3 regions of the Paenibacillus sp. 1182 genome follow, and region 2 is predicted to be linked to each of the others. Evidence: riboswitches for the same ligand, from Rfam matches in the RefSeq annotation. Region 2 holds a riboswitch; each other region holds the start of a gene.
The links. Region 2 has a riboswitch for glycine ahead of JOD82_RS27435 (alanine/glycine:cation symporter family protein). Riboswitches for the same ligand answer to the same signal wherever they lie in the genome.
Positions count from the first base shown of each region.

Region 1 (3,133 bases), on a different contig from region 2:
GCCTGACAGCCTCCCTCCGCGCCAGAAATGAAGGAGTTGTTGGCGATCACGTAGCCAATGGCTCCAGCGGCGAATAGGCCGTTCACCATATGCTCATCATCCCAGCCGAACCGTTCCTGCGCACTGATGAACACACCAGGGATAACTCCACATGAGCCTGCGGTAGGAGTGGCGACAATGCGACCCATAGATGCATTAACCTCCGACACGGAGAGGGCATAAGCCATGGCGAGCGCGGAGGCATCACCGGAGCAGGTCTCCCCTGACCGCAGATACTCGGCCAGGCGCTTGCCGTCGCCGCCCGTCAATCCACTGCGGGATACGGTGTCTTGTGTCTGACCGCGATGAACAGCTTCCTTCATGATTTCATAATAATCAGACATTTGGCGAAAGATTTCTTCCTCCGTTGTATTCGTTTCTTGTACCTGCTCTTGAATCATCAAGCGGCCAATCGTGGTGGATTCTTCAGCGCATAAAGCGCTGATCTCATGCAGATGGCTAAACCGCATCGGATTCAGCTCCTTTTTTCAAATTAATCATCTTAATTTCATACATATGAGGTAAAGAACGCAGTTCCGCAATCAGTTCAGCTGGAGCAGAACTGTCCGTTTCAATGGCGGTGAGTGCTTCACCATCCCGGCCTTTGCGATCTACGTGCATATAGGCAATGTTAATGTGGGCCGCGCCCAGCGCTGAAGTTATTGCGCCCAATGTACCGGGCTTATCCGAGTGGAGAAGCACCAGCGTAGGCAGCTCCCCGGTCAGATTGACCCGGAATTCGTTGAGTTGCTGGACATGGATGCTGCCGCCGCCGATGGAGGAGCCCAGCAGTGTGCGCTGATCCTCGCCCTTCCACAACTCGAAACGGACGGTGTTCGGATGAGGAGCGGGGAGTCCACTGACGGCGAATTCCACGGTCATCCCGGCTTGCTCGGCCCATTGCTCGGCATCTGGAATCCGGTGATCGTCCGTATCGTAATTAAGCAGTCCTGCGATGAGCGCCAGATCCGTACCGTGTCCTTTATACGTATCGGCAAAGGAGCCGTACAGTGTCATACGGGCACGGTCAGGCTGCGCCCCGAGCCAGTGCCGGGCAACGCGTGCGAGTCGCACCGCGCCTGCGGTGTGTGAACTGGAAGGTCCGGTCATGGCCGGGCCGATAATAGAAAATACATCTTTGAAACGCATGGTGTGGCCCCCTGTATGTTCTAATACCATACTATATGGTATTTCCGCGTCTTTGCGCGGTTATGACGGTTCCTAATGCTGACGCACAATGTGAGCACAAAAAAGGACAGGATAAGGAAGTTTCCCTTATCTCTGTCCTCGTTACCTGAGAGTTTCGTGCGGTGTTCTTACCGCCTTACCCCTTGGGTGGCTTGCGCTCTCTCCAGAGTTGCGTCAGATGACGATACATGGACCTGAGAGATTATCCGCCAGCCGGGTGCTGGCGTCTTGCTCCTTCGGTGCCGCCAGAGTGTAAGCCCCCTGGACAGACTCTCCCGTCATCTTCATTCGCGTATACCGTTCTACATGTCTTTCTTAGCGTAATGTATGACGTGCTCGGTGTCAATCACAGGGTTTAATTTTTACATAAACAGGTGCATTTCCAATAAAAAAGATTAAAGTTTACATAATTATGGATGAAATCAGGAAGGAATTAGAAGATTGGCGGCTAATCTGATAGAGGACAAGTACATTTATGGAAATCATAGGAGGGATATTGACGTATGGTAAAAGGCTTGCGGTTCACAGGTTCACGCTTAAAAGGGATGCTGCATCTAGCAGCGATCGTTTCACTGCTGATCGGGATCTTCGTTCCGTTCGGTCAGGTCAAGGCAGAGGGAGCATTGACAGTAGCTGAAGCACTTCAGGGCCAAAGCAGTGGAGGTACGGTGACGGTAGAAGGTTATATCGTCGGACATGCTACCGGATCGAAAACGGCTAACTTTTCTTCTCCGTTTGCGAATGATTTTAACGTACTGATTGCCGACCAGGCCAATGAACGTAGCACGTCTAATCTATTGGATGTACAGCTGACATCCGCGTACAGAGGGCAATTTGGGCTAACAGGCCATCCTGAGCTGATTGGCAGCAAAATCCGTGTGACGGGTACACTCGGCGCCTACAATAATTTTGGTGGAGTGAAAAGCCCAAGCGCTGTTGAACTGGTGAACGGAAGCGAGCCGGGGGAACCAGGTGAACCTGGTGAACCTGAACCTGGCAACCCGGGTCAACCCGGTACTACATTGCCGGATGGAAAAGGCAAAAAGGTGCTGTTCGATAATACGCACGCACAGACCGCTGGTGCAGCAGATTGGGTCATTGAAGGCGCCTTCTCCGACTTTGCCAATGGACTGCGTAATGTAGGCTTTACGGTAGACCCATTAAATCGTCCCATTCCTTTTACTTATGGAGAGCAGGCTATAACCTATGACAAGCTGCGCCAATATGATGTGTTCATTATTGGTGAAGCGAATGTTGCCTTTAAGGCATCCGAGCAGGCTGCCCTGCTGCAATACGTGAATAGCGGAGGGAGCGTCTTCTTCATCTCCGATCATTATAATGCAGATCGTAACAAAAACCGTTGGGATTCCTCCGAGGTTATGAATGGCTACCGTCGTGGAGCCTATACTAATCCGGCCAAAGGCATGACTGCAGAAGAAGCTGCATCACCGGCAATGCAAGGATTAACAAGCTCCGATTGGCTGGCGGCCAACTTTGGCGTTCGTTTCCGTTACAATGCGCTCGGTGATGTGAATGCTACCGACATTGTAGCCGCAGATCAATCTTTCGGTATTACCAAGGGTGTGCGCTCGATTGCCATGCATGCAGGATCTACGCTGGCTATTATTGATCCTACCAAGGCTAAAGGCATTGCTTACATCCCTTCAGGCACGAAAAAATGGGGTAATGCGGTAGATCAGGGGGTTTATAACGGCGGGGGCCGTGCGGAAGGACCTTATGCCGCTATCTCCAAGGTAGGCCAAGGCAAGGCAGCATTCATCGGTGATTCTTCCCCTGTAGAAGATGCTACACCGAAATATGTGCGTGAGGAAAACGGACAGTCGAAGAAGACATATGATGGCTTCAAAGAAGTGGATGATTCAACCTTCCTGGTGCAAACGGTTCA
Region 1 is NZ_JAFICR010000005.1:15,407-18,539, forward strand. Features, by position in the region: gene sdaAA (L-serine ammonia-lyase, iron-sulfur-dependent, subunit alpha) at 1-509, opposite strand, end outside; gene sdaAB (L-serine ammonia-lyase, iron-sulfur-dependent subunit beta) at 499-1,188, opposite strand; glycine riboswitch at 1,400-1,515, opposite strand; gene JOD82_RS11535 (DUF6359 domain-containing protein) at 1,731-3,133, shown strand, end outside.
Region 1: another riboswitch for glycine. It lies ahead of sdaAB (L-serine ammonia-lyase, iron-sulfur-dependent subunit beta); the one in region 2 lies ahead of JOD82_RS27435 (alanine/glycine:cation symporter family protein).

Region 2 (3,133 bases):
AATATTCCAACTATATGAATCGTTATTTTGAAGAAAATAATATTGTGATCCAGACAGAACCCGGCGATGACGAAATTTTGAAAAATAATACGGTTGATTTTATCTCATTTAGCTACTACATGACCTTGACCGTATCGGCAGGTCCAGAAGGCGAGAAAGCAGCAGGAAACCTGATTGGCGGCGTGAAAAATCCGTATCTGCAGTCCTCCGACTGGGGATGGCAGATCGATCCGATCGGCCTGCGTGTTACACTGAATACGTTTTATGATCGCTATCAAAAGCCTCTGTTCATCGTGGAAAATGGCTTGGGTGCATATGATAAGGTGGAAGAGGACGGCTCTGTGCATGACACGTATCGCATTGATTACTTGCGTCAGCATATTGTCCAAATGAAGGAAGCGATTGCCGACGGTGTTGATCTGATTGGTTACACCAACTGGGGCCCTATCGACCTTGTGAGCATGTCTACTTCCGAAATGTCCAAGCGCTACGGATTTATTTACGTTGATCTGGATGATGACGGTAACGGAACGCTCAAACGCTCCAAAAAAGACTCTTTTAACTGGTATAAAAATGTGATAGCAACCAATGGTGAAGAATTGTAATTTCATATCGTCTCGGGCGGGTATAGCAGAGGACATCCTAAGGATGCAATCTGCTGTACCCGCTTTTTTGATAGACATAATAATATTTCAGAGGGCTTCACAAACTTTTCACTTGTAATAAGCTGAAAGTTTTCTGTATAATGAATAAAAATTTCATATGTCTGGTTGATGTTTGCGGGAGATGGAACGAAAGTTCCGACCGAAGGGGCAAAACTCTCAGGTGCTTAGGCTGTTTACAGCCACAAGCGGGGACCGTAAACGGACAGAACTCTGGAGAGACCCTTAATTGGGCGCCGAAGGTGCACCGCAGAGAACATCTGCTTAAACTCTCAGGCAAAAGGACAGAGACGCGAATAACCTGTGACAGGGAATGCCCTAGGCTTTTTTATGAGCTATTAGAGGCAGAAACCTGCACAAGATGGTTGTATTTTTTCGTGCCTTTAACCTCTCCAGGAGTCGAATCAGCTGATTTGACTCTTTTTTGTTTTCTAATATGCTGGAGGAGCGGGTTGAAATGAATTTGGTACATGTGTTAGAAGCGATTAGCAGTTGGATATGGGGGGCGCCTCTCATCATTCTTGTCATGGGAACGGGGTTGTGGCTGACCATACGTCTGAAAATGTTGCAGGTATTCCGCCTGCCCCTGGCGATCAAGCTGATCGGTAAGGCCCCGAATGAAGGCAGCGGGGATGTAAGTAGTTTTGCGGCTTTGAGTACGGCGCTAGCGGCTACAGTTGGCACAGGAAGTATTGTCGGCGTAGCGACAGCCATTAAGCTGGGCGGGCCGGGTGCCTTGTTCTGGATGGTCGTTGCAGCCTTTTTTGGGATGGCGACGAAATATGCGGAAGGTGTACTTGCAGTAAAATACCGGGTGAAGGATCGGAATGGACAATTTTCCGGCGGCCCGATGTATTATATTGAGAAAGGTCTAGGACGTCGTTTTAAACCGCTGGCGATGCTGTTTGCTTTTTCGGGCATGCTGGTGGCGTTGTTCGGGATTGGAACGTTTCCGCAGGTCAAAGCGATTGTATCTTCGACGGAAAACAGTTTTGGCGTTCCGCCCATTGTAACGGCACTGATTATAGCTATCCTTACTGGACTGGTTACTATTGGAGGACTCAAAAGCATTGCCAAGGTATCGACGAAGGTCGTTCCTTTTAAAACAGGCTTGTACGTACTGATCTGTCTCATCGTACTGATTCGGTTTGCTGACCAGCTTCCTGCCGCAATTGCGCTGGTGCTCCATTCGGCATTTTCAACTACATCTGCAACGGGCGGATTTGCCGGAGCTACGATTATGCTGGCGATGCGAAGTGGGGTAGCCAGAGGTATTTTTGCCAATGAGGCCGGATTGGGGAGCGCACCGATTGCAGCCGCAGCTGCCAAAACCAAATGGCCTGCGGAGCAAGGGTTGATTTCCATGACAGGCGTGTTTATTGATACGATGGTTATTTGTGTGATGACCGGGTTGACGCTACTGGTTAGCGGTGTGTGGAGCGGGCCTACCGATGCGGGTCTGATGACTCAGCAAGCATTTTCCAGCGCATTCCCGCTGGGGGCAGAACTGCTCACAATTATTCTGATTATGTTCGCGTTCACCACCATGCTCGGCTGGAACTATTACGGGGAACGCTGTGTTGAATATTTGCTTGGGGTCAAGTGGATTAAGCCATACCGTTATCTGTTCATTCTACTCGTTGGCGGGGGCGCGTTCATTAAACTGGATGCGATTTGGCTGCTGGCAGATATCTTTAACGCAATGATGGCTTTCCCGAACCTGATTGCACTGCTCGGCTTATCAGGCATTGTCGTTGCAGAAACCCGAACCTATATGGATTCTCTGAATTCTAGTAAGAAAAAGGGCATTCTTGCAGGTGCCAGTGTAGGGGCAGCTATTCAAGTAGAAGAAAAGGGACAAACGGTTAATTCATAAATTTCAAAAGGGAGTGCTCTCAGCCATCACAGGCTTGAGGACACTCCCTTTTGAATGTTATAACGATGCACGCAAAATAGCTAAAATATCTTCTTGATTCAGCTTTTTATAATTACCGAAGCCTCCATATTCCATTTCACGGGCTGCAATGGTTGCGATTTTTTCCAATTGCTCATCATTAATATTGTAATCGGCCAGGGTGGAAGGGGCACCGAGACTTGTCCAGAATGCACTAAGACGGTCAATACCCTCCAAAGCGATTTCTCTATCTGTTTTATCTACGGTGTCTAAGTCAAACATGCTGAGCATCAGCCGTTTCATGCGTGCAGCATCCTGATCCACCGTATGTCTCATCCAGTTGGGGAATAGGATCGCCAGACCGCCAGCATGAGGAATATCATATACAGCAGATAATGCATGTTCAATCGTATGCGAAGCCCAGTCCCCGAAGTAGCCCATTTGCAGTGTTCCGTTAAGAGCAATCGTTCCGGCATATAAAATCGTTTCGCGATGCTCGTAGTTGTGCAAATCCTCCAACAGCTTAGGTGCAGTTTCGATTACGGTTTGCAGCACGGAAAAGCACATACGATCTTGC
Region 2 is NZ_JAFICR010000021.1:5,467-8,599, forward strand. Features, by position in the region: gene JOD82_RS27430 (glycoside hydrolase family 1 protein) at 1-605, shown strand, start outside; glycine riboswitch at 771-847, shown strand; glycine riboswitch at 866-960, shown strand; gene JOD82_RS27435 (alanine/glycine:cation symporter family protein) at 1,120-2,538, shown strand; gene JOD82_RS27440 (iron-containing alcohol dehydrogenase) at 2,596-3,133, opposite strand, start outside.

Region 3 (3,133 bases), on a different contig from region 2:
TTTATACAAAAATCGAGCAAACTAACGATGCTCTTATTCAATTAAAAATCAATATAAAATTCCGAATAACACGCTATTATTTCATGCTGCATTGCTCTATTTATTACTCCGAAATCAACTGCTCATACTGATCCGCCGACAGTAGTTTGCCCAATGATTCCTCCACATCTTTATCCATCTCTACTTCTACCATCCAACCTTTGTCATATGGAGATTCATTCACTAGCTCAGGTGTACCTTCCAGCGCTTCATTCACTTTTAATATGGTTCCCGTCACCGGAGCAAAAAGGTCGGATACCGTCTTCACCGATTCAATCGTACCGATCTCCGCTCCCTGCTCAATCGTTACTCCCGCCTCAGGTAATTCTACAAAAACAATATCACCCAGTTGGTGCTGTGCAAAGTCTGTAATACCAATCCGCACCGTTCCATTCTCTGTCCGCTGAACCCACTCATGTTCGTCTGTATACCAAAGTTGCTGCTTCACTTCACCCATTCTGTTCCCCTCACTTCCATATGAATAAAATCGCATTTGCTCACCTGTATTAGACAGGTTAAGATTATGACAATACGAACACTCATGTCAATAATACTAACAAAAATACTTCATATCACCTCCTATAGCGCTCTATATAAAAATATAATAATTTATAACAAACGCTTACATATCCTTATTTATATATTAAATGTTTTTTCTATTGTTTTTGATGACATTTTTATTGACATTTTGAATGAATTTGCGTATTAATGGGTTATAGCAAATACTTTGGGAAACACCCGACAACTGCAAACGCGGATGAACGCAGAGGGAGAGACTGCCAAAAAGATTCGCATAGCTGTTGCCGCTTGTGAGACAGTTGTGCACGCGAATCGGATCAAGTTGTTATCTGCAAAGCCAGGTAATATACTGCTGATCCCGAAGGTAGCGCCGAAGGAGTAAGCCTGCATTGCAGGTGAATCTCTCAGGCAAAAGGACCTCTGCCGGACGCATCTCTGGAGAGCATTCGCTATTGGAGCGGATCACCCAAGAGGAAACCCGGTACATACCGGGGTAACTTTCTGGTATCAAGGACAGAGCTGAAAAAAGAGTATAGACTGCTGTCTATACGTTTTTTTCGGCCTGTCTTTTTTGTTTTGCCGATCACACCGGATAGGAGTGGAAACATGACTAATTTGCGAAAAACACCGCTATATTCGTCCTACGGGACGCAGTCTGGGGTTCGTTGTATTGACTTTGGCGGCTGGGAGCTCCCCGTTCAGTTTAGCGGTATCCAAAAGGAGCATGAGGCCGTCCGGCAACGTGCGGGTTTATTCGATGTATCGCATATGGGTGAGTTTTTGGTTGAAGGCAAAGAGGCCGAAGCTTTTCTACAAAGGGTGACCACGAATGATGTCAGCCAGTTGGAACCAGGTCAGGCACAATATTCACTCCTGTGTTACCCCGATGGAGGTGTAGTAGACGACCTGCTTATTTACTGCAAAGGACCGGAGCGCTACATGCTCGTTGTGAACGCCTCCAACATTGATAAGGATTGGGATTGGTTACTTCGTCATGTGCCTGCATCCGTTCACATGGAGAATGTGTCTGATTCAATAGCATTGCTGGCATTGCAGGGACCGGAAGCAGCACGTATTGCCGCAGCCGTGGCAGATACGGATATTACGAATCTGGCATCTTTCCACTTTCATGAGAACGTGCCATTGTTCGGAGCAAAAGCACTCGTCTCACGAACCGGATATACGGGCGAAGACGGTTTTGAATTTTATGTACCTGCTGCGGAAGCACCCGCCGTATGGGAGGGTTTGCTTCGTTCCGGTGAGTCGTATGGGCTGATTCCCGCTGGACTTGGTGCTCGGGATACACTACGCTTTGAGGCTCGGTTGCCGCTGTACGGACAGGAGCTATCTGCCACGATTTCACCACTTGAAGCCGGTCTAGGGTACTTCGTCAAGCTGAATAAAGGAGATTTTATCGGTAGAGAAGCACTGCAACGTCAGAAAGATCAAGGGATTCCTCGTAAATTGATCGGGCTGGAAATGATTGATCGCGGCATCCCACGCGCCCATTATCCGGTATTCGCAGAAGGACAACGCATCGGTGAGGTCACAACGGGGACTCAGTCGCCCACCTTGAAGCGTAATCTGGGCCTCGCCTTGGTGGACAGTCGTTTTAGTGCCCTCTCCACACCGCTGGAGGTTGAGATTCGTGGCAAACGCCTGCGTGCCGAGGTAGTGGCAGCACCCTTTTATAAACGCCCGCGCTAATCTTAAACTCTCTTCATTCCAATAAAGCAAACATGTCAGATATGAACTTCCGGGTTTTTCAGCTCACACTTTTTTATTAGCTAATTACGATTTAAAATTTTGCTTTTCGAAAGGAGCCAGAACCTATGAAGCAGCATCGTTATCTCCCTATGACTGAACAAGATCAAACCGAAATGCTGCGTGTGGTGGGTGTATCATCCATTGATGATTTATTCAGTGACATTCCAGAGGCCATTCGATATCAAGGGGAACTCCCTCTTTCTTCTCGACTCGATGAGAAAGCCTTAACCCGCCACTTGGCCGAGCTGGCTGGACACAACGCCAATACAGACACACATGCCAGCTTTCTTGGCGCAGGAATTTATGATCATCATATTCCGTCGGTCATCCAGCACATCACTTCACGCTCGGAATTCTATACAGCCTACACCCCCTATCAGCCGGAAGTAAGCCAAGGCGAGCTACAAGCCATTTTCGAATTTCAGTCGTATATTTGCGAATTGACGGGCATGGCTGTAGCTAATGCCAGCATGTACGACGGAGCGACTGCACTGGCGGAAGCGGGCTCACTGTCCGCCGCAGCTACCCGCCGTAAACAGCTTATCGTATCGAGGTCCGTCCATCCAGAGGCACGTCAGGTATTGGCAACCTATGCACGCGGATTGAATTTGGACATCGTGGAGATCGGCTGTTCGGACGGTGTAACGGATGCTGATGCGTTAGCGGCGGCCGTATCGGAACAGACCGCGGCTGTTTTGGTCCAAAGCCCCAACTTTTTCGGAGCCGTGGAAAATCTACAGCCGATGGCTGACCTCATCCATGCACACAAAGGTCTTTTGGTCGTCAGTGCCAACCCACTGGCACTTGG
Region 3 is NZ_JAFICR010000009.1:91,491-94,623, reverse strand. Features, by position in the region: gene gcvH (glycine cleavage system protein GcvH) at 104-496, opposite strand; glycine riboswitch at 889-988, shown strand; gene gcvT (glycine cleavage system aminomethyltransferase GcvT) at 1,165-2,265, shown strand; gene gcvPA (aminomethyl-transferring glycine dehydrogenase subunit GcvPA) at 2,391-3,133, shown strand, end outside.
Region 3: another riboswitch for glycine. It lies ahead of gcvT (glycine cleavage system aminomethyltransferase GcvT); the one in region 2 lies ahead of JOD82_RS27435 (alanine/glycine:cation symporter family protein).